DNA from 3 places in the Pseudomonas phytophila genome. Region 2 is predicted to be linked to each of the others. Evidence: predicted binding sites of a transcription regulator. Region 2 holds the regulator's gene; each other region holds the start of a gene.

Region 1 (7,324 bases), 1.7 Mb from region 2:
TTGGGGTTCATCTGCCGCCGCACGAACCGCCTTGGCCCGAACGCCGCGTCGGAAATCAACCGGATGGTGGTCTGGCTGTGTCTACCGGCACTGCTCTTCAGCGTTACGGCAACATCGACCTGGGAGCAGATCTGGCATCCGGGCTTCGTCATCGGCTTTACGTTGAGCACCCTGTCGGTGTTCGTCATCACCCTCCTGCTGCGCTGGAAGAAAGGCACCCATCTGGCCGATGCGAGCATCGACGCACTCGGCGGCTCCTATGCTAATGCGGGCTATATCGGTATCCCGCTGTGCGTGATGGTGCTCGGCCAGGAAGGACTGCAACCGGCGCTGGTCGGGGCGCTTCTGGTGGTTTGCGTGTTATTTGGCCTGGCGCTGGTCTGTGTGGAAGTCGGGCTGCAAACCGAGCGCAAGCCGCACCGCATTGCCTTGAAAGTGTTTCTGGCGCTGGCGAAAAACCCTCTAGTGGTGTCTCCGATCCTCGGCGCGTTATGGGCCAGCAGCGGCGCGCCCTTGCCCGGCGCACTGGAAAAGCTGCTCAGCCTCTTGGGTGCGGCGACCAGCCCCTGCGCACTGGTCGCGCTTGGTTTGTTCCTCGCCGAAAAACAGCAAGGCACACGTGAAGGAACGTCGCTGCTGGTCCTGATCAAGCTCATCGGCCATCCGCTGCTGACCTGGGTGCTGGTGTTTCATGTATTCGATGTGCCGCTGCTATGGGCCAATGCCGCCCTGCTGCTCAGCGCACTGCCCACCGGCACCGGCCCATTCATGCTGGCTGAGTACTACAAGCGCGAAGCGTCACTGGTATCGAGCACGATTCTGGTGTCGACTCTCGGTTCGCTCGTGACGCTGTCGATCTGCCTATATGTGATCAGTCATCCGGGGTGACGTCGCTGCCCGTCCGGCGTCGATAACGTTTAACATGTCGCGCCCTTTCGCCACTGATTGCCGTCATGACCCCAGAAGCACTCGCTATCCTGAACCAGCACCTGCTGGATGCCCTGCAAACCGCGCCCGATGAGACCCGCCGTCTGTTTCATGGCCGAGGCCGCGTCTGGCCGGGACTTGAGCAGGTGACGGTCGACTGGATGCAAGGCGTGGTGCTGGTCTCACTGTTCCGCGAGCCCGCAAAGACCGAGCTTGAAGCGCTGACCCGTCTGCTGCTGGAACTGACCCGCACCCCGCAATGGCTGAACAGCCAGGCACATACCTTATTGCTGCAACACCGCTACTTGCCGGAAAGCACCACCGAGTGGCTGCTGGGTGAGCGGGTGGAAGAATGGCAGATCACTGAAAGCGGCCTGCACTTCAAAGTGGATCTGGGCAGGAAGCAGAACTGCGGCCTGTTTCTGGACATGCGTTACGGGCGCGACTGGGTACGTGCCAACGCGCAGGGCAAACGGATACTGAATCTGTTTGCCTACACCTGTGGCTTTTCCGTCGCGGCCATCGCAGGCGGTGCCGAACAAGTGGTCAATCTCGACATGTCCCGGGCCGCACTCACCCGCGGGCGTGAGAACCACCGCCTTAATCAACACGACTTGCGCAAAGTCAGCTTTCTGGATCACGAGTTATTCAAGTCCTGGGGCAAGGTCAAAAAATCCGGGCCTTATGACCTGGTTATTATTGACCCGCCCTCCTTCCAGCGCGGCAGCTTCCTGCTCGACAAGGATTACCAGAAAGTGCTGCGGCGCATGCCCGAGCTGCTGGTGCCGGGCGGTCAGGTGCTGGCCTGCATGAATGAACCAAGCCTGGGCTCCAGCTTCCTGATCGACCACACCGCCGTTGAAGCGCCAAACCTGCGTTTCGAACAACGTCTAAACAATCCACCGGAGTTCCCTGACGCTGAGGTCGAAGGTGGATTAAAGGCACTGCTCTTTACGGACGTGTCTGAAACTGCAGAGATATAAGATAACTTTTTATTAATTAGTTAGCTTTACAACGTTAAGCGCAGCAAAAAGGATTCGGTCAATGTTTAATGGCGTCAAATAACCAACTGTTTACGCCCTTAAAGTTTCAGTTTTAAACGCCGATGGACTTGAATAACCAGACCTGTGTAAACAACAAAACTTTTCTACACAGGTGATGGTTTTTTCACACATTGGCGCCTACAGTGATGTCAAGTCGCCAGCAGATAGATCAGTTGAATCTCAGCTATCGCAGCGTGGCGATTCGAGGTATCTCGGTATGAAAACAAGAAATATAAAACTGACCACCAGAGCCCTGTTCAGCTTCGGCATCATCTGTCTTCTCTTGATCGGCCTTGGCGCCGCCTCGCTGTTCAAGATGGATGACATTCACGACTCAGCCTCCGACCTCCAGAAAAACTGGCTGCCCAGCGTCAGACAGGCCGGTCGGATCGAGACCGCGATGCTTCTGTATCGTCTGGACGCCAGACGATTTGTCATGGACGACGCACGCCTGGGCGAAGCGTCGATCAAGAAAATCAATCAACTCAAAGCCAACTTGAGCAAAGCCACACAGGACTATGCGCCTATGGTCGGCGACGCCGCCGAGCGAGAACTGTTCAATAAGGTCTCGGCCAACGTCAGTGCCTATCAGGGCAAAATCGACGAACTGATGGAGTTAAGTAAAACTCGCACTTATCAGGAAATGGCGGTATTCATCCAGGACACCTCCAAGCCTCAGGCAGTGGCGCTGCAAAGCGCTATTGAAGAGCTGATTGGCGTTAACGAAAAAGGGGCGGAGCAATCCGGATCGATCGCGGATGAAAGTTTTATCAGCGGCCGTTATATCTCAATGATATTCATTGTTATCGCCGTCATCGTTACTGTAGTTGTAGCCGTGGCCTTTACCCGAAGTATTACCCAGCCTATTCAAACCCTGCTGATCACCACCCGGAAAATTGCCGACGGCGATTTACGCACTACGGTTGAAATCAGCGGCGCGGATGAGATGACCGAGTTGCAGACCGCTACTGCGACCATGCTGGCGAATCTCAAAGGGACGATTCAGCATATCTCCGACTCCTCGGGACAACTCGCCTCAGCGGCGGAAGAAATGAGCTCGATCACCAAAGAGTCCAATGCCGGTATCCAACGGCAAAGCATGGAAACCGAGCAGGCGGCCACCGCAGTCAACCAGATGACTGCCGCCGTCGAGGAAGTCGCCCGCAACGCGGTCGCTGCCTCTCAGTCAACCCAGGCATCAGAACGCTCGGCACAGACCGGGCAGGAACGCGTCAGCCAGACCATCGCCTCGCTGGAAAAACTCAGTACTACAGTCGAACGTACCGGCCTTGAAGTCGAAGGCCTGGCGAACCAGGCACAGCACATCGCCAAAGTACTGGACGTGATTGGCTCCATCGCCGAACAAACCAACCTGCTGGCCTTGAACGCCGCTATCGAAGCCGCCCGGGCGGGCGAGCAAGGCCGCGGGTTTGCCGTGGTGGCGGATGAAGTCCGCGCACTGGCCCACAGAACGCAAACGTCTACCCGGGAAATCGAGCAGATGATCCAGGGCATTCAAAAAGACTCGACCCTGGCAGTGCAGTCCATGAAACAAAGCACGCTTGAAGCCGGCTCGACCTTGCAGATCGCCCATGAAGCCGGTGTCGCAATCAAAGAGATTACCGCAGCAATTTCCCACATCAACGAGAGGAATATGCTGATTGCCACCGCGTCAGAACAGCAGGCGCAAGTCGCCCGTTCGGTTGACCAGAACCTGATGAGTATTCGCGACCTTTCCTCACAAAGCTCATCCGCAGCCAGTCAGACCTCACTGGCCAGCAATGAGCTGTCGCAACTGGCCGTAGGCCTTAATCGTCTGGTAGCGAGGTTTTCGGTATAGCAACTGCGGGAAAAGCGCGATCAGTTCCGAATGCCTGATTGCGAACTTCAGCCATAACAAAAAGCGAGTCATTATCGTGCTGAAACATATCTCTGTGGCCGAGCTACGCCTCGGCATGTACGTACACGAATTCTGTGGCTCAGGGATAGAGCAGTCATTCTGGAAAAACGGATTCATGCTTTCGAATGAGCATGATCTGCAACGCATCCTCGACGCAAAAGTCGCAGAGCTCTGGATCGATGACAGCCGCGGTGTCAGCCCTGTACCCGCCGCGCCTGTTCAATCAGATCCAGCACTGCCGACCTGCCTGCAAAACATCGCCAACAAACCTGTTCCCCATCGTGTTGCACTGAATCAGGAAATTTCCCGATCCCTCAAGCTGTGTGCTCATTCCAGAGCGGCTGTCGAGAAGATGTTCAGTGATTTACGCATGGGTCAGGTCATTGAAATGGAGAAGGTCAGCGAACTGGTCGAGGAAATCTCCGACTCGCTGTCCCGGCATCCCGATGCCTTGATCAGCCTTGCTCGACTGAAGACCTGTGATGAATACACCTACATGCATTCGGTCGCAGTCTGCGCACTGATGGTCGCCCTCGCCCGCCAGCTTGGACTTCCGCCTGCTTTGGTTCACGAAGCGGGTGTCGCAGGCCTGATGCATGATGTCGGTAAGGTCGTGATCCCGCTGACCATCCTCAACAAGCCGGGTGCGCTCAGCGATGAGGAGTTCGCAACCATGCGCCGCCACTCGCAGTCCGGGGCCGATATGTTGCGGCAGAGCAACCATTTCAGCCCCAGGGTCATGGACGTTTGCCTGCATCACCATGAAAAAATCGACGGCACCGGCTATCCCCACAGGCTGGCGGGAAGCCAGATCAGCCTGTTTGCACGGATGGGCGCGGTGTGTGACGTCTATGACGCGGTAACTTCGGACCGCCCCTATAAAGAAGCCTGGGGCCCGGCTGAAGCCATCCACCGCATGGCCCAGTGGCAGGGACATTTTGACGAAAAGGTCTTTCAGGCCTTCGTCAAATGCGTAGGCATTTACCCGGTCGGCGCACTGGTCCGCCTGCAAAGCGGACGGATTGGTGTAGTGATCGAACAGCATGAAAAATCGTTGCTCACGCCCAAGGTCCGGGTGTTTTTCTGCGCCAACAGCAATCAGCACATAACGCACACCACCCTCAACCTCGCCGCACTGGTGGGCCAGGATCGCATCGTGGGTCGTGAGTCAGCGAAGGAATGGGGATTCAGTAACCTGGATGAGCTGTGGGCTGAGTCCAGTGTGGGGAGCAAGTCGAATTATGGTTAGCACGCAAACGTTATAGAAGTTACCGCAGGCTACGAAGCCAATTGCCCTGTTGGAGCGAGGCTTGCCCGCGAAGCGTTCGATGAGGTCTGTCAGGCAGATCGCGTCATCGTTCTTCGCGGGCAAGCCTCGCTCCAACGGACAGTGCAGTCATGAGAGCGGTGCTTACCCTCACATCAGAACTTGAACGCCTGACGCCCGATCAGCAGCCACTTGCCGTCCTGCTTCTGCCAGATCTGGAAGTTTTCGATCTCAGTCGGGACAACCTTGCCGCTGTTCACTGCCTCGGCGGAAAAGTGGTTGCGAACCAGCGCGGTATCACCCGACAAAGTGATCTGCTGCTTCTGCATTTCAAGCCTGTTGAACGCGCTTTTGCCCGTTTCGATATCCGCGATAAAGGCTTTCTTGTCCTGAATGTTACCGCTGGAGTGCCCGTAAGTAAGTTTGTCGGCAGTCAGTGCCTGCAGTTGCGCAATATCCTTGTGCCACATGGCTTGAGTCAGCTTGTCGACAGCCTTTTCAACATCGGCTTGATCTGAGGCATGAGCCGTAGCCGTGTAACCGCCGAACAGGCAGAGAAACGCAACGAGCAGCTTGAAACGCTTGTTCATGTTTATTCCTTGTTATTGTTTATTGGTAATGGAGGAAAACGCGCAAAAGACCGAGCTGTCTTATACGACGTCTTACAACATAGCTTATTTATCAAAACAGGCAAACGAGATTTTCACGCCAGCGGTATTAACTCCTTAAACCTATAAATAATAGTGGCTTTAGCACTCGCCTATAAATATTCACCGACCTGAAACGCAGAAACCCGGCACTGCGTTTAAGCAGGGCCGGGTTTCTTGTTCGGGTTTCAAGTGGTCATTATTGACCACATGAGCCCCGTGCGTCTGACGATAAGCGTGTTACAGAGCCATATCCGAAGCAGGATTGCTTGGCTGTGGCTTCGCAGGCTTGGCCGGTGCAGCGCTGGCAGCCGGGTAAGCTGCAGGGTCGATTACCGGTGGCTTGGTCAGTTGCAGGACTTCAGCGGTGTAATCCCACGACTGCTGAACGCGCTCAGGAGAACCGTTGAGCTTGGTGCCATAGCTCGGAACGATCTGACGCATCTTGGCTTGCCACTCTGGAGTAGCAACCTTGTCCTTGAAGGCTTTTTCCAGCACGTCGATCATGATCGGAGGTGCAGTCGAGGCACCCGGGGACGCGCCCAGCAGGCCAGCGATAGAACGGTCCTGAGAGAAAACAACCTCAGTACCCAGCTTCAACACACCGCCTTTCTCGGCATCGCGCTTGATGATCTGAACGCGCTGACCGGCTTGCCACAAGCGCCAGTCTTCTTTCTTGGCGTGCGGGAAGTACTCTTTCAGCGCGTTGAAGCGGTCGTCATCCGACATCATCAATTGGCCTGCCAGGTACTCGATCAGCGGATACTGCTCGACGCCAACCTTGGTCATCGGCCACACGTTATGGGTCGTGGTGGTCGACAGCAGGTCAAGGTACGAACCTTCCTTCAGGAACTTGGTGGAGAAGGTAGCGAACGGGCCAAACAGAATCATGCGCTTGCCGTCCAGAACACGGGTGTCCAGGTGCGGTACGGACATGGGTGGAGCGCCAGTCGACGCGATACCGTAGGCCTTGGCCATGTGCTGCATGGCCAGATCCTGGTTTTCAGTTACCAGGAACGAGCCGCCAACCGGGAAGCCGCCGTATTCGCGAGCCTCGGGGATGTCAGCGATTTGCAGCAGCTTCAACGCACCGCCGCCAGCGCCGACAAACACGAATTTCGCGTCGGTGCCGTGGGTAGTACCGTCTTTCAGGTTTTTGTACTCGACGTGCCAGCTGCCGTCCTTGTTGCGAGTGATTTCGTTGACTTCGCTCGACAACTTCAGGTCAAAGACAGGCTTGGTCTGCAGGTTGGCAACGTATTGGCGAGTGACTTCGCCCCAGTTCGCATCGGTACCCAGTGGTGTCCAGGTAGCAGCGATTTTCTGGTTTGGATCACGCCCTTCCATCATCAGTGGAACCCACTGCTTGATCTGAGCCTGATCTTCGCTGTACTGCATGCCGGCGAACAACGGGCTGGTTTTCAGCGCTTCGTAGCGGGCCTTCAGGAACTTGACGTTATCGTCGCCCCACATGAAGCTCATGTGTGGAGTCGAGTTGATGAACGAATGCGGGTTTTTCAGGACGCCATTCTTGACCTGC
Region 2 (7,324 bases):
TCATGCTGTTCTTCATGGACGGCCGAACTGACCAGCCAGCGCTTGAGGTAGAACAGCGGCAGCGCCTTGTCACGCACGATCACGACTTCCTGACCATCGACGACGTTGGTGGTCGACAGGTCAAGGTGGAAGATCTCGTTGACGTTGACCAGCGGGAAAGCGAAGGCCTGGTTGCCCAGCATCACCATCAGGGTCGGCATGATCGCCAGGGTCAACGGCACCTTGATGACGATCTTCGAGCCCTGGCCCTTGGTCGAGTAGATGTTGATCGTACCGTTGAGCTGGGCAATCTTGGTTTTCACCACATCCATGCCCACACCACGACCCGATACGTCGGATATCTCGGTCTTGGTCGAGAAGCCCGGTGCGAAGATCAGGTTGTAGCAGTCGGTATCGCTCAGACGATCTGCAGCATCCTTGTCCATCACGCCACGCTTGACCGCAATCGCGCGCAGGACGTTAGGGTCCATTCCCTTGCCGTCATCGGAGATCGACAACAGGATGTGGTCGCCTTCCTGCTCGGCAGAGAGAATGACGCGACCGCCACGGGGCTTGCCGGATGCTTCGCGCTCTTCCGGTGTTTCCACACCGTGGTCAACCGCGTTACGCACCAAGTGGACCAGTGGATCGGCAAGCGCCTCGACGAGGTTCTTGTCCAGGTCGGTTTCTTCACCCACCAGTTCAAGGTTGATTTCTTTCTTGAGCTGACGAGCCAGGTCGCGAACGAGTCGCGGGAAGCGACCGAAGACTTTCTTGATCGGCTGCATCCGGGTCTTCATCACCGCGGTCTGCAAGTCGGCCGTTACCACATCCAGGTTGGAAACCGCCTTGGACATGGCTTCGTCGCCGCTATTGAGACCCAGGCGAACCAGACGGTTACGCACCAGCACCAGTTCGCCGACCATGTTCATGATCTCGTCCAGGCGCGCGGTATCGACCCGCACGGTGGTTTCCGCTTCTGAAGCGACCGGCTTTTCAGCAGGTGGCGCAGCCGGTTTGGCAGGCGCGGGAGCAGGCGTCGCGGCCTTGGCGGGCGCTGGTGCAGCAGCCGGAGCAGGCTTCGCCGCTGGTGCCGCGGCTTTGGCAGGTGCTGCAACGGCGGCCGCAGGCGCAGCAGTCGCGACGGCTGTTGCTGCTATTTCCGGCTCGAACTTGCCCTTGCCGTGCAGCTCATCGAGCAAGGCCTCAAATTCGTTGTCGGTGATTTCGTTGTTCTTGCCAGCCGATGCAGCCCCGGCAGCAGCAGGCGCTGACGCAACTGCGGTAGCGGCTGGAGACACCACTGCGGTGGCATCGAACGAACCTTTGCCGTGCAACTGATCAAGCAGCGCTTCGAATTCATCGTCGGTGATATCACCGCTTTGAGCCTTGCCAGCCGGTGCTGCAGCGACCGGAGCGGCAGCAGGTGCCGCGTCAGGCGCAAACTGACCTTTGCCATGCAACTGGTCGAGCAGCGATTCGAATTCCGAGTCGGTGATTTCGTCAGTTGCAGCTCCGCCCGTAGCAGCCGGTGCGGCAACAACCGGTGGTTGCTCCTTGGCGGCATTGAGCGAATCAAGCAGGTTTTCGAATTCGGTATCGGTGATCTCGTCGGAAGCCGCTTCAGCGACAGCTTCGACAGGTGCCTCCTCCACGACTTCAGCAGCGGGCGCTTCGTCAGCAGACGCAGGCTCTGCCAGACGCGCCAGGGCAGCCAGCAATTCCGGTGTTGCCGGAGTCACTTCACTGCGCTCACGCACTTGGCTGAACATTGCGTTGACCGCATCCAGCGCTTCAAGGACCACGTCCATCAGTTCCGAGTCTACGCGACGCTCACCCTTTCGCAGGATGTCGAAGACGTTCTCGGCGATGTGGCAGCACTCCACCAGCTCATGGAGCTGGAGGAAGCCGGCGCCCCCTTTTACAGTGTGAAAACCGCGAAAAATTGCATTGAGCAGATCTGCGTCATCCGGTCGGCTTTCCAGCTCGACCAACTGTTCAGACAACTGCTCGAGAATTTCGCCGGCCTCTACCAGAAAATCCTGAAGGATCTCTTCATCGGCGCCGAAGCTCATTGGGGTGCTCCCTAAAATTAACCGTCAACAGACCAGACTTAGAAGCCCAGGCTCGATAGCAGATCGTCTACATCGTCCTGTCCGGACACAACGTCTTCCCGTTTATCGGCATGAATCTGCGGACCTTCACCCTGTTTGATATGTTTTTCTGGATCTTTTTCTGCGCGGATGGATTCGTCGTCATGTTCGATGCCCGCAAAGCGGTCCACATGACTGGCCATGAGCACCAATTTGAGCAGATTGCTCTCGACTTCAGTGACCAACTGCGTGACGCGCTTGATCACCTGACCGGTGAGGTCCTGGAAGTCCTGAGCCAGCAGAATGTCGTTGAGGTGAGAGGAAACCTGGTGGGTATCCTTTTCAGTGCGCGTCAAGAAACCATCGACACGACGCGCCAGCTCACGAAACTCATCAGCGCTGACCTCACGGCGCATGAAACGCCCCCAGTCCGCACTCAAGGCCTTGGCCTCGTCGTTCAGACTGTGCATCAGCGGGGTGCTTTCTTCGACCAGGTCCATGGTGCGGTTGGCCGCGTTTTCCGTGAGCCTGACGACATACGACAGGCGCTCGGTGGCATCCGTGATCTGGGACACCTCTTCGGCTTGCGGCATGTTCGGGTCAATCTGGAAGTTGACGATCGCGCTGTGCAACTCGCGCGTCAGCTTGCCGATTTCTTGATACAGGCCACGATCCCGAGCCTGGTTGAGCTCATGGATCAGTTGCACGGCGTCGCCGAAACGGCCTTTTTCAAGGCTCGCCACCAGCTCGGTTGCGTGTTTTTTCAGGGTCGATTCAAACTCGCCCATTGACGTTTCGTTGTTCTCCATAAAGCCCTCGCGGCATACATCAGCTATTTACGCGCTCAAAGATCTTGTCGATCTTTTCTTTCAGCGCCTGAGCCGTGAATGGCTTGACGACATAACCGTTGACGCCGGCCTGAGCCGCTTCAATGATTTGGTCGCGCTTGGCTTCTGCGGTCACCATCAACACCGGAAGGTGCTTGAGGCGCTCATCGGCACGCACTTTACGCAGCAGGTCGATACCAGTCATGCCAGGCATGTTCCAGTCCGTTACCAGAAAGTCAAAGGAACCACTTTCCAGCATCGGCAACGCGGTAAGCCCGTCATCGGCTTCGGACGTGTTGGTGAAGCCCAGATCACGCAGCAGGTTTTTAATGATCCGCCGCATCGTTGAGAAGTCATCAACGATGAGGATTTTCATGTTCTTGTCCAATTCGACCTCCAAGCAGTCTTTGACGCGTTCAGCACCTGAACGCGCTGTTCAATCAATACCGGCACAGCTCACATCGGCTGCACGTAAACGACGGGCTTGGCAAATCAACAACTATGGAAACCGCACAGCAAATCCACGGACTGCATGAAAGCTATTGCTTTTAACAGTCCGTGGCGCGAATGCCTGTATGGCTCCAGCCTTGTCCACTGTCCCACGTAACGCTTTGCACAGCCTGCTCACACGAGACACACAATCACCAGGGATTGCGTACCACCTGTCAACGCGCTCGCCACTCTCCCAAACGCCCTCGTAAACGAGCTGCGCACTGGCTGTGTAACTGGCTGACTCGAGATTCGCTGACCCCCAGGACCTCACCGATTTCCTTGAGGTTCAGCTCCTCGTCATAGTACAGCGCCAAAACCAGACGTTCACGCTCCGGCAAGTTGGCAATTGCATCCGCCAACGCAGCCTGGAAACGTTCATCTTCCAGGTCGCGCGACGGCTCAAGCGAACCGCTTGCGCCATCCTCATGCAGTCCTTCATGTTCGCCGTCCTGCAAGAGGTCGTCGAAACTGAAGAGGCGACTGCCCAAGGTATCGTTCAAAATCCCGTAATAATCATCGAGACTCAATTGGAGTTCGGCCGCAACCTCGTGATCTTTAGCGTCACGGCCGGTTTTTGCTTCAATTGAGCGAATTGCGTCACTCACCATGCGCGTATTGCGGTGAACCGAGCGAGGAGCCCAGTCTCCCTTGCGCACTTCATCGAGCATCGCACCCCGGATTCGAATCCCGGCATACGTCTCGAAACTGGCACCCTTGGTGCAATCGTACTTGGTGGAAACTTCCAGCAAGCCGATCATCCCCGCCTGAATCAAGTCTTCGACCTGAACACTGGCAGGCAGGCGCGCCAATAAATGGTAAGCAATGCGCTTGACCAGCGGAGCATACCGCTCGATCAACTCATATTGCGAGTTTCGGGACGCTTTGCTGTACATCTGATAGCCGCTCGCGGTCATTGAACAGGCCCTGCACTTGTCTGGTAAACCAGTCGCTCAACGAAGAACTCAAGATGTCCACGTGGGTTGGCAGGCAGCGGCCAGGTATCGACCTTCTGCGCAATGGCCTTGAATGCCAGCGAACATTTAGAGCGTGGGAAAGCTTCGTATACGGCGCGTTGTTTCTGGACGGCCTTACGCACACATTCGTCGTAAGGCACTGCACCGACATACTGCAAAGCGACGTCCAGGAAGCGGTCAGTCACCTTGGTCAACTTGGCGAACAGGTTGCGCCCTTCCTGCGGACTCTGGGCCATGTTGGCCAGGACCCGGAAACGGTTCATACCGTAATCGCGATTGAGCAACTTTATCAGGGCGTAGGCGTCAGTGATGGAAGTGGGCTCATCGCACACCACCAGCAAGACTTCCTGAGCAGCCCGGACAAAGCTGACCACCGACTCGCCGATACCGGCGGCCGTATCGATGACCAGCACGTCAAGATTGTCGCCAATGTCACTAAATGCCTGGATCAGGCCGGCGTGCTGCGCCGGGCTCAGATGAACCATGCTCTGCGTGCCGGAGGCAGCAGGCACGATCCGGATCCCGCCCGGGCCTTGCAACAAAACGTCGCGCAGCTCACAACGACCCTCCATCACATCGGCGAGGGTGCGTTTAGGCGTCAGCCCCAGAAGGACATCGACATTCGCCAGGCCAAGGTCGGCGTCCAGCAACATGACGCGCCGGCCGAGTTCGGCCAAGGCCAGTGAAAGGTTCACTGACACGTTAGTCTTACCGACGCCACCTTTGCCGCCGGTCACCGCGATCACCTGTACGGGATGCATGCTGCCCATTTAATTCTTTACCTTGTCTTGCGTAGACCGAAGCCAGATTGCAGGCGACACGCTCAATGAAGAGCAATGCCAGGCAGACCACCGATGCAGGTAACTCTCAATAGTTCGCTTCACTTAACCGACCCGTTTGTTGGGGTTGTGGTAAAGGTCGGCGAACATATCCGCCATGGCCTCTTCGCTTGGCTCTTCTTGCATCTGCACGTTGACCGCGCGTGTCACCAATTGGTGGCGGCGTGGAATGTGAAGATCGTCAGGAATTCTAGGCCCATCAGTGAGATAGGCAACAGGCAGCTCATGACTGATCGCAAGACTGAGCACTTCACCCAGGCTGGCGGTTTCGTCCAGCTTGGTCAGGATGCATCCGGCCAGACCACAGCGTTTGTAGCTGTGATATGCAGCAGTCAGCACCTGTTTCTGGCTGGTGGTTGCCAGGACCAGATAATTACGGGATTTGATACCGCGCCCTGCCAGACTTTCCAGCTGCATGCGCAACGCCGGATCACTGGCTTGCAGGCCCGCGGTATCGATCAACACGACGCGCTTGCGCAACAGCGGATCAAGCGCTTGCGCCAGCGACTGGCCAGGATCGACGTGAGTCACCGGTACGTTGAGGATACGGCCCAATGTCTTGAGCTGCTCCTGAGCGCCGATACGGAAACTGTCCATGCTGACCAGAGCGATATTCTGTGCGCCGTACTTGAGTACGTAGCGCGCTGCCAGCTTGGCCAGCGTGGTGGTCTTGCCCATGCCAGCCGGGCCGACCATGGCAATCACACCGCCCTCTTCAAGCGGCTCGACGTCCGGCACTTCAATCATGCGCGCCAGGTGGGCCAGCAACATGCGCCAGGCCTGACGTGGCTCGTCGATATCAGGGATCATTTCCAGCAAGTCGCGGGACAACGGGCCAGACAAGCCGACACGTTGCAGACGACGCCACAGGTTGGCCTGGGCCGGACGACTGCCCTGCAACTGATTCCACGCCAGGGAGCCGAGCTGGACTTCCAGCAGCTCACGCAGGCCATTCAATTCGAAACGCATCGAGTCGTAACCGCGCTGACCACCAGCAGGTGCCGCCGGAGCAGCCTGCGGCTGTGCGGAGGGACGTGGCGGCTCTTCCAGAGTCGGCTCGATGTGGGTGTCAGCGGTGCTCAATGGCAAACCGGCAAACAACTGGCGATTGGTCGCGCCGTCGCTGTCGCTGCGGTTGTTCAGTTCTGCCTGGGCCGAGACGATGCGCGACTGGGTTTTGCGCAACTCGTCCTCGAGCTCGATATTAGGCACACGAGGTGCGAGCGCGGACAGTTTGTAATCCAGAGCGGCAGTCAGCTCTACGCCACCGGCAATGCGCCGGTTACCGATGATGGCCGCTTCTGCGCCCAGCTCATCACGAACCAGTTTCATGGCTTGACGCATATCGGCGGCGAAAAATCGCTTAACTTGCATGACTCACTACCTCAGCCGTTAGGCCCGACAGTCGCTACGATGGTTACTTGCTTGTTGTCAGGAATTTCCTGATACGCCAACACGTGCATATTTGGTACAGCCAACCGTCCAAACCGCGACAGCATGGCCCGAACCGGGCCTGCTACCAGCAGAATCACTGGTAAGCCTTGCATCTCTTGACGCTGGGCGGCGTCGATCAGCGAACGCTGAAGTTTTTCCGCCATGCTTGGTTCAAGGAGAACGCCTTCTTCCTGACCCTGACCAGCCTTCTGAAGACTATTGAGCAATATCTGTTCCAACCTTGGCTCCAGCGTGATAACTGGTAGCTCCGGCTCAATGCCTACAATGCTTTGGACGATTGCGCGGCTCAATCCGACCCGGACTGCAGCCACCAGCGCGGCGGTATCTTGACTCCGCTGAGCGTTGTTGGCGATAGCTTCGGCGATGGTGCGGATGTCCCGCACAGGAACCTGCTCGGCCAACAGCGCCTGCAACACCTTGAGCAAGGCAGACAACGACAGAATGCCTGGAACCAGCTCATCAGCGAGCTTGGGCGAGCTTTTAGCCAGCAATTGCATCAGTTGCTGCACTTCCTCATGACCAATCAGCTCATGAGAGTGCTTGTAAAGAATCTGGTTGAGGTGAGTCGCGACCACCGTACTGGCGTCAACCACGGTATAACCGAGAGACTGAGCCTGGCTGCGCTGGCTGATTTCGATCCAGACGGCTTCCAGACCAAACGCCGG
Region 3 (7,324 bases), 2.7 Mb from region 2:
CTAAAGCTCGTCAGCGCCCGCTCGATGCATTGGCAGGTTTTACCGAATGCCTGCACCGAGGTTTCCGAGAACTGCCCGCCGCCCTGATCTGCCACCACCAGCATCAACACCTTGTTGTTGCTGCTCAGAGACCGGATCAGCCAGTGTTTGCCCGGGAATAAAGCCCTTAGGTTGCCCGGTAGCAGCGCCGAGAATTGATCGATGTTGGCGGGTGTCATGCGCAGTTGGGTGGGCTGTGCCAGCAAACGCTGCAGAACGGTGCTTTCCTTTATAGAGAGCGCCAGCGACGTTGCTTCAGGCCTCAACCCGGCGATCTGATGGACGCGCAGCTGGGTGCCGGTCTTGTCTGCCATCAGCAACATCACGCGCTCCATGCCGCAGGACACCAGAGCGTCCCGCGCCGTGGTAGTCAGGTGCATGGCGTTACTGAAGGGGCTCGGGTTGGCCAGCAATTCTGCGCACAGCTTGCGCCAGCTCTGCAAGGCGTCGGGCGACGGCGGCGGCGCTGCTTGCAGCTTGCTATGAATCCGGCGGGTTGCCCACGGCCAGATCAGCGCTTCGGCAGGGTGCCAAAGAATTGGGTCATTGTGGTTGCGAGCACTGCTGACTGCGTTCTGGTGGGCCTGCTGCTGCACGCTGTCCATGGATTGCTGCAAGTACAGGCTGCTCAGTAATTCCCAGCGCAGGCAGTGCGGGCTGTCCCATGCCTGTTGAGCGGCCAGCGCCAGGCCGTTGCCCAGCAATACGGTATTGGCGGGTTGATTGAACCAGCGACGCAGGTTTGGATCGGCGTCCATCAACTGTTGCTGTTGCAATGGATCGTCATTAGCCCGAGCCACATGCAGCGCCTTGACCAATTGGCGTCGCTCGCTGATCAGTAGCTTGTAGCCTTGAGTCACCCATAAAGGCAGGCGCCACAAGGTCGCCAGTTCCATACAGAGCTCTAACAGACTGACGCCAAACAGCGCTTTCTCCACTGAGCGGGAAGATTCACCTTTGTGGATAACCCGCAGTTCCCATTCTTCCAGCAATTTCGGGTGCGCCAGCGCCATTGGCCACAGTGGTGCCAGAAACAACAGGCTGCCCAGATGGATATCCTGCCATAGCCGCGCAAGGCGAGCCGCGAACAGTCCGTTGGCCTGCTGCGTAGCGTGCTGGCTGATCAGTAGCAACTGGCGGAACGTGGCCGGAATCTTCTCGTTTTCCAGCGCGGGCAGGCGATTGAGCAGCACTTCGGTGCGCCCCAGGCCTAGACGAGTGATCGCCACTTCGAGGCTTTCGGCAGGTTCGGTCAGACCGGTGCTTTGATGGTTGGCTTCGCGCATCACGCTCAGGACCAGTGCCGGGCTGTCCTGCATCATGTCGGCGATGTCGCGCAGGGAGCGGCGGCTATCATTCAGTGCGCTACGGACCTTATTGTGGCTGGGCAGAGGGACCGGCAATGCAATGCTGTCCAATTGCTTGAGCCACGCATCGAGCGTGTTCGGGACGGGAAGCTGTGGCGACGTTTCTGGAGGCATGCATCATGGCCCGTGCGACTGAAAATGTAGGCAGTGGACACTGCGAAATCAATGGGTAAGACCCTAATTTACGGGCCCCCGTTCACCGGTCAACTGGCTTTTCGATTTTTCTGGCTACAGTCTGGCCCACATATGCCGATAAGTAGAACAAGAGTTTCATGAACTTCCGCGCATGTCCCTGAACCCGACTCAGTAAGTACTTTCTACCTATGGCTAAAATTATCGGCATCATCGTCGTCTTCGCGAGTGTTCTCGCAGGCTACGTACTTTCTCACGGTAAGATTGGCGCGCTGATCCAGCCTTTCGAGGTGTTGATCATCGGTGGTGCCTGTCTGGGCGCATTTCTGCAAGCCAACCCAGGCTACATGACCATGCACGTCATGAAGAAGTCACTGAAGATGTTCGGTACGCGTTTCACGCACGCCTTCTATCTTGAAGTGCTGGGTCTGGTGTACGAGATCCTCAACAAGAGCCGTCGTGAAGGCATGATGGCGATTGAAGGGGACATCGAAGACGCGTCGGCGAGCCCGATTTTCGCCAAGTATCCCGGCGTGCTGAAAGATGAGCGCATGACCGCTTACATCTGTGATTACCTGCGCATCATGTCATCCGGCAACATGGCTCCTCACGAGCTGGAAGGCCTGTTTGACATGGAGTTGCAGAGCATCAAGGAAGAGCTGGGTCATCCATCCCACGCCGTGACCGGTATCGCCGACGGCCTGCCCGGTTTCGGTATTGTGGCGGCAGTACTCGGCATCGTGATCACCATGGCTTCCCTGGGTGACGGCGACAAGGCTGCCATTGGTAACCACGTGGGCGCTGCGCTGGTGGGTACCTTCCTGGGTATCATTGCCGCCTACGGTTTCTTCGGTCCTCTGGCGAGCTGCCTTGCCCACGATGCCAAAGAAGAGCTCAACGTCTATGAGGCGATCAAGGCGTCGCTGGTGGCATCGGCCTCCGGCATGCCTCCTTCGCTGGCTGTCGAGTTTGGCCGCAAGGTTCTCTATCCGGCGCACCGGCCCAGCTTCAGTGAGCTGGAACAAGCGGTTCGCGGTCGCTGAGTCATGGAAAATAATCAGCCGATAATCATCAAGCGCGTCAAGCGCTATGAAGCCGGTCACCACGGTGGTGCATGGAAAATCGCCTTCGCGGACTTTGCAACCGCCATGATGGCGTTCTTTCTGGTGCTGTGGCTGCTGTCTGCGGCAACCCCGGAGCAGTTAGTCGCTATCGCCGGTTATTTTAAAGATCCGGTCGGGTTCTCGGACAGTGGTTCGCCCTATGTGATTGACCTGGGCGGCTCGCCGGAAATGTCTCCTGATCAGACCTTGAACCCGGAAATCAAGAACACGCCGACACCGGACACTGTGCCCATCGAAGCCGAGACCGCGGAGGCCAAGGCGGAAGAGGTCGAGCAAGAGCGTCTGGAACTGCTGCTCCAGGAGCTGCAGAACAAGATCGAAGAGAATCCTGAACTGCAGAAATTCAAGGACCAGATCCATTTCGAGATTACTCAGGATGGTCTGCGGATCCAGATTACAGACGCTGATAACCGGCCGATGTTCGACCTGGGCAGTGCGCGCCTCAAGCCCTATTTCGAAGACATTCTGCTGGCCATGGCCGATACCATCAAAGCGGTGCCCAACAAAATCAGCATCAGCGGGCACACAGATGGCAAGCCTTATGTGGGTAACGGCGAGTTCGGTAACTGGGAGCTGTCGGCTAATCGGGCCAACTCGGCACGTCGCGCTCTGGTTGCCGGCACCTACCCGGAAAACCAGGTGGCGCGGGTAGTCGGCTATGCATCGTCGATGCTGTATGACGGCGAGCATCCGCAAAGCCCGGTCAACCGGCGTATCGATATCATGGTCCTCACCAAGAAAGCCATGCAGCGTATTGAAGGCAGTCAGGTTTACAGGGGCGGCCAGGGCAAAGCCACGGGCACTGAGCCTGCACCGGCTGCGCCTGTCAATCCTAGAATCCAGCCGCCGGATGATCCACAGGCCTACGCCCAGCCGCACGAGATTCGGCAAAAGCTGAACTTGTTTGAAGACGGCACGTTGAAGCTGGATGAGACGAAGAACTAGCGTTCTAGCCGCAAGCTACAAGCCTAAAGCTGCAAGTAAAAAGCCCGGACTCGTGAGAGTCCGGGCTTTTTTGTCGGCCGCAAATCTGTAGGAGCTGCCGAAGGCTGCGAAGGCATTCTTCCAGACAGTACGCGTTTCGCAGCCTGCGGCAGCTCCTACAAGGCGCAGCTAGTAGCTGCTTTCCGGCAAGCTGGCGATGATCGAGCGATAGCTGTTCATGCGCTGTTGTTGCACGCGGCCTACTTCCAGAGCAATCAACAATGCACAGCCCGGTTCACGGTCGTGTTTGCAATCGCGGAATCGGCAGGTGCCGATCAGGTCGTTGAACTCGATGAAGCCCGCTTCGACATCCGCACGGCTTACATGACCCAGACCGAATTCACGAATACCCGGGGAGTCGATCAAGTCACCGCCACGGGGGAAGTGGAACAGGCGGGCGGTGGTCGTGGTGTGCGTGCCTTGCCCGGACAGTTCGGACAGCGGCCCGACGCGGGTTTCGACTTCAGGCAGCAGACTGTTGACCAGGGATGACTTGCCGACGCCAGACTGACCGACGAACACGCTGATATGCCCGTCAAGCTGAGCTTGCAGTTGTTGCATGCCGTCGCCGTGGTGCGCAGAGACTTCCAGTACCGGATAACCCAGCGTCCGGTAAACCTCCAGCAATGCGTTGAGCGCCGGGGCGTTCTGCTCGTTGATCAGGTCGAACTTGTTCAACAGCAGCAGCGGACGAATGCCTGCGTGCTCGGCGGCCACCAGATAACGGTCGATCAGATTGGCATGGGGCTCAGGCATCGGCGCAAACACAATGACAATCAGATCGACGTTGGCGGCAACCGGCTTGAGTTGCCCACGACTGTCGGGACGGCACAGCTCAGTGGTGCGCGGCAGTTGCGCGACGATAACGCCGATACCCTGATTGCCAGCGCGCCAGACGACGCGATCGCCGGTCACCAGTGCAGGCAGGTTGGCGCGCAAGTGGCAGCGGAAAACCTGACCCGCCTGATCGCCTTCCTTTGCTTCCACTTCGACTTGTACGCCGAAGTGAGCGATCACCAACCCGGTCTGCTCGGGGCCAAGATCGCCGCCCTCAAGTGTTTCCAGGGTTTGTGATTCGCGTTTGGCGGCACGGGCAGCGCGCTCGCCTTGGATTTTTTCGATGCGCCAGTTTTGACGACGATTGAGTTGGCGTTTGGCCATGGGTGTTCCGAGTGATAAAGCAGCTGATAAGTAAACGCGGGGGAGTCTAGCACGGCGGGGTGAGCTAAACTGCGTGCCTACGCTGAGGAGCCCAATATGCAGAACAAGCAGAACCTGATCTGGATCGATCTGGAAATGACCGGCCTGGACCCGGACACCGACGTCATTATCGAAATGGCGACGATCATCACTGACAGCGAACTCAACACCCTGGCTGAAGGCCCGGTCATCGCTGTGCACCAGAGTGATGAAACCCTGGCCAGAATGGACGAGTGGAACACCCGTCAGCACGGCGGTTCGGGCCTGACCCAGCGGGTTCGCGAGAGTGTCATCAGCATGGCTGAAGCGGAAGCCCAGACGCTGGAGTTCATCAAGCAATGGGTGCCGGAACGCAGTTCACCGATCTGTGGCAACAGTATTTGCCAGGATCGTCGCTTCCTTTATCGGCACATGCCGACCCTGGAGCACTACTTTCACTACCGCAATCTGGATGTTTCTACGCTTAAAGAGCTGGCTGCCCGTTGGTCGCCTGACTTGAAGTTCCAGAAGGGCAGCACCCACCTGGCGCTGGACGACATCCGCGAGTCAATCGCCGAGCTGCGGTTCTATCGCGAGCATTTCATTAAAGGCTGATGCTTACATCATTCCTGTAGGAGCTGCCGAAGGCTGCGATTGCGGCGTGTCAGATGCGACGGTTTCGCAGCCTTCGGCAGCTCCTACAGAAATTGGTTGTGATCGGTAGTTTCGCTCTTTGCCCTCTTTTGGTGCTTGCCCTACACTGCGCGGCTTCGTCGCAGGGACTGCCGCCATGTTGTTGATGCTTTATCTGATCGCTATTACCGCTGAAGCCATGACTGGCGCGCTGTCTGCCGGGCGGCGGGGCATGGACTGGTTTGGCGTGGTACTGATCGCGTGCGTCACAGCCCTTGGCGGCGGTTCGGTGCGCGATGTGTTGCTCGGTCATTACCCGCTGACATGGGTCAAGCACCCCGAATATCTGATCCTGACCAGCGTTGCGGCCCTGCTGACCATTTTCATTGCGTCGTTGATGCGCCATCTGCGCTCGCTGTTTCTGGTACTCGATGCCTTGGGGCTGGTGGCCTTCACCCTGATCGGCACGATGACCGCACTCGAAGTCGGGACCGGTCTGCTGGTGGCGTCAGTGTGCGGCGTAATCACCGGCGTATTTGGCGGCATCCTGCGGGATATCTTCTGCAACGACATCCCCTTGGTATTCCGTCGTGAGCTATATGCCAGCGTGTCATTCCTCGCGGCCTGGTGCTTTCTGCTGTGTCAGCACCTGCAATTGCCAGAAGAGCAGAGCATCCTAATCACCCTGTTCGGCGGTCTATTGCTGCGGCTAATGGCTATCCGCTTTAACTGGAACATGCCGAAGTTTGTCTACAAGGGCGATGAGCATTGAGCTGCTGGAAACCGTAGGACCGGCTTTAGCCGGGAGGAGGCCGGTACATCTGACGCAATTTGTCGTCAGTAATATTGCTCTCCCGGCTGAAGCCGGTCCTACCGTTCGCCCCGGATCAGCGGTGTTGGTGCTGACGCAACGCCCACTCCACATGTTCCCTCACCAACTCCGACGGATACTCCCGTCTTGCCTCTAGCGCCTCCAGCACAGGGATCGTCGATGGCGCATTGCCCAGCCCCACGGCCAGGTTACGCAGCCAGCGTTCGTAACCGGCCCGGCGCAGGGGAGAGCCTTCCGTGTTGCTGAGGAATTTATCCTCGTCCCACATGAATAGCTCGGCCAAACCGGCGTTATCCAGATTGTGGCGTGGCTGGAAATCACTTTGGTCGGTGGGGCGGGCAAAGCGATTCCACGGGCAAACGATCTGGCAGTCATCGCAACCGAACACCCGGTTGCCAATCAGCGGACGTAACTCCTCCGGGATGGCGGTTTTCAGTTCAATGGTCAGATAAGAAATGCAGCGCCTCGCATCCAGCACATAAGGCCCGACGAATGCAGCGGTAGGGCAGATGTCCAGGCAAGCGGTGCAGCGACCGCAGTGTTCGGTGGCGTGAGGTGGATCCTCGGGCAATGGCAGGTCAACAAACAGCTCGCTGAGGAAAAAGAAACTCCCCGCCTTGCGATTGAGCACCAGCGTGTTCTTGCCGATCCAGCCCAGTCCGGCCTGTTCGGCAATGGCTTTTTCCAGCACCGGAGCGCTGTCGACGAAGGCGCGATAGCCGAATGGACCAATGGCCTGCTGGATGCGTTCGGCCAGTTGCTGCACGCGTTTGCGGATCAGCTTGTGATAGTCGCGGCCCAACGCGTATCGGGACACGTAGGCTTTTTCCGGCTCGGTCAGACGCTGAGTCATCTCGGTGTCGCCGGGCAGGTAATCCATGCGCAACGAGACCACCCGCAAGGTGCCCGGCACCAGTTCCTCAGGGTGCGAACGTTTGCTGCCATGCGCTGCCATATAGTCCATCTCGCCGTGATAGCCCGCCTCAAGCCAGCGCTCAAGGTGTTGCTCGTGTTCGGCGAGATCCAGCCCGGCA

The links. Region 2 encodes FliA, which starts transcription of late flagellar genes. Its sites were predicted from a motif close to CTAAAGTTTNNNNNNNNNNNGCCGNTAA; they were not measured.
Region 1: the regulator FliA is predicted to act here: its motif matches at 2,009-2,036, upstream of K3169_RS13195 (methyl-accepting chemotaxis protein).
Region 3: the regulator FliA is predicted to act here: its motif matches at 1,635-1,662, upstream of motA (flagellar motor stator protein MotA).

Annotation. Positions count from the first base shown of each region.
Region 1 covers NZ_CP081201.1:2,935,821-2,943,144, reverse strand. Annotated here, with positions in the region: gene K3169_RS13205 (AEC family transporter) at 1-888, shown strand, start outside; gene K3169_RS13200 (class I SAM-dependent methyltransferase) at 954-1,910, shown strand; gene K3169_RS13195 (methyl-accepting chemotaxis protein) at 2,086-3,810, shown strand; gene K3169_RS13190 (HD-GYP domain-containing protein) at 3,887-5,119, shown strand; gene K3169_RS13185 (nuclear transport factor 2 family protein) at 5,293-5,727, opposite strand; gene mqo (malate dehydrogenase (quinone)) at 6,025-7,324, opposite strand, start outside.
Region 2 covers NZ_CP081201.1:4,676,442-4,683,765, forward strand. Annotated here, with positions in the region: gene K3169_RS21140 (chemotaxis protein CheA) at 1-2,054, opposite strand, end outside; gene K3169_RS21145 (protein phosphatase CheZ) at 2,093-2,881, opposite strand; gene K3169_RS21150 (chemotaxis response regulator CheY) at 2,901-3,275, opposite strand; gene fliA (RNA polymerase sigma factor FliA) at 3,565-4,305, opposite strand; gene fleN (flagellar synthesis regulator FleN) at 4,302-5,135, opposite strand; gene flhF (flagellar biosynthesis protein FlhF) at 5,250-6,578, opposite strand; gene flhA (flagellar biosynthesis protein FlhA) at 6,590-7,324, opposite strand, start outside.
Region 3 covers NZ_CP081201.1:854,355-861,678, forward strand. Annotated here, with positions in the region: gene K3169_RS03625 (HDOD domain-containing protein) at 1-1,520, opposite strand, end outside; gene motA (flagellar motor stator protein MotA) at 1,730-2,581, shown strand; gene motB (flagellar motor protein MotB) at 2,585-3,607, shown strand; gene rsgA (small ribosomal subunit biogenesis GTPase RsgA) at 3,776-4,807, opposite strand; gene orn (oligoribonuclease) at 4,904-5,440, shown strand; gene K3169_RS03650 (trimeric intracellular cation channel family protein) at 5,616-6,230, shown strand; gene queG (tRNA epoxyqueuosine(34) reductase QueG) at 6,346-7,324, opposite strand, start outside.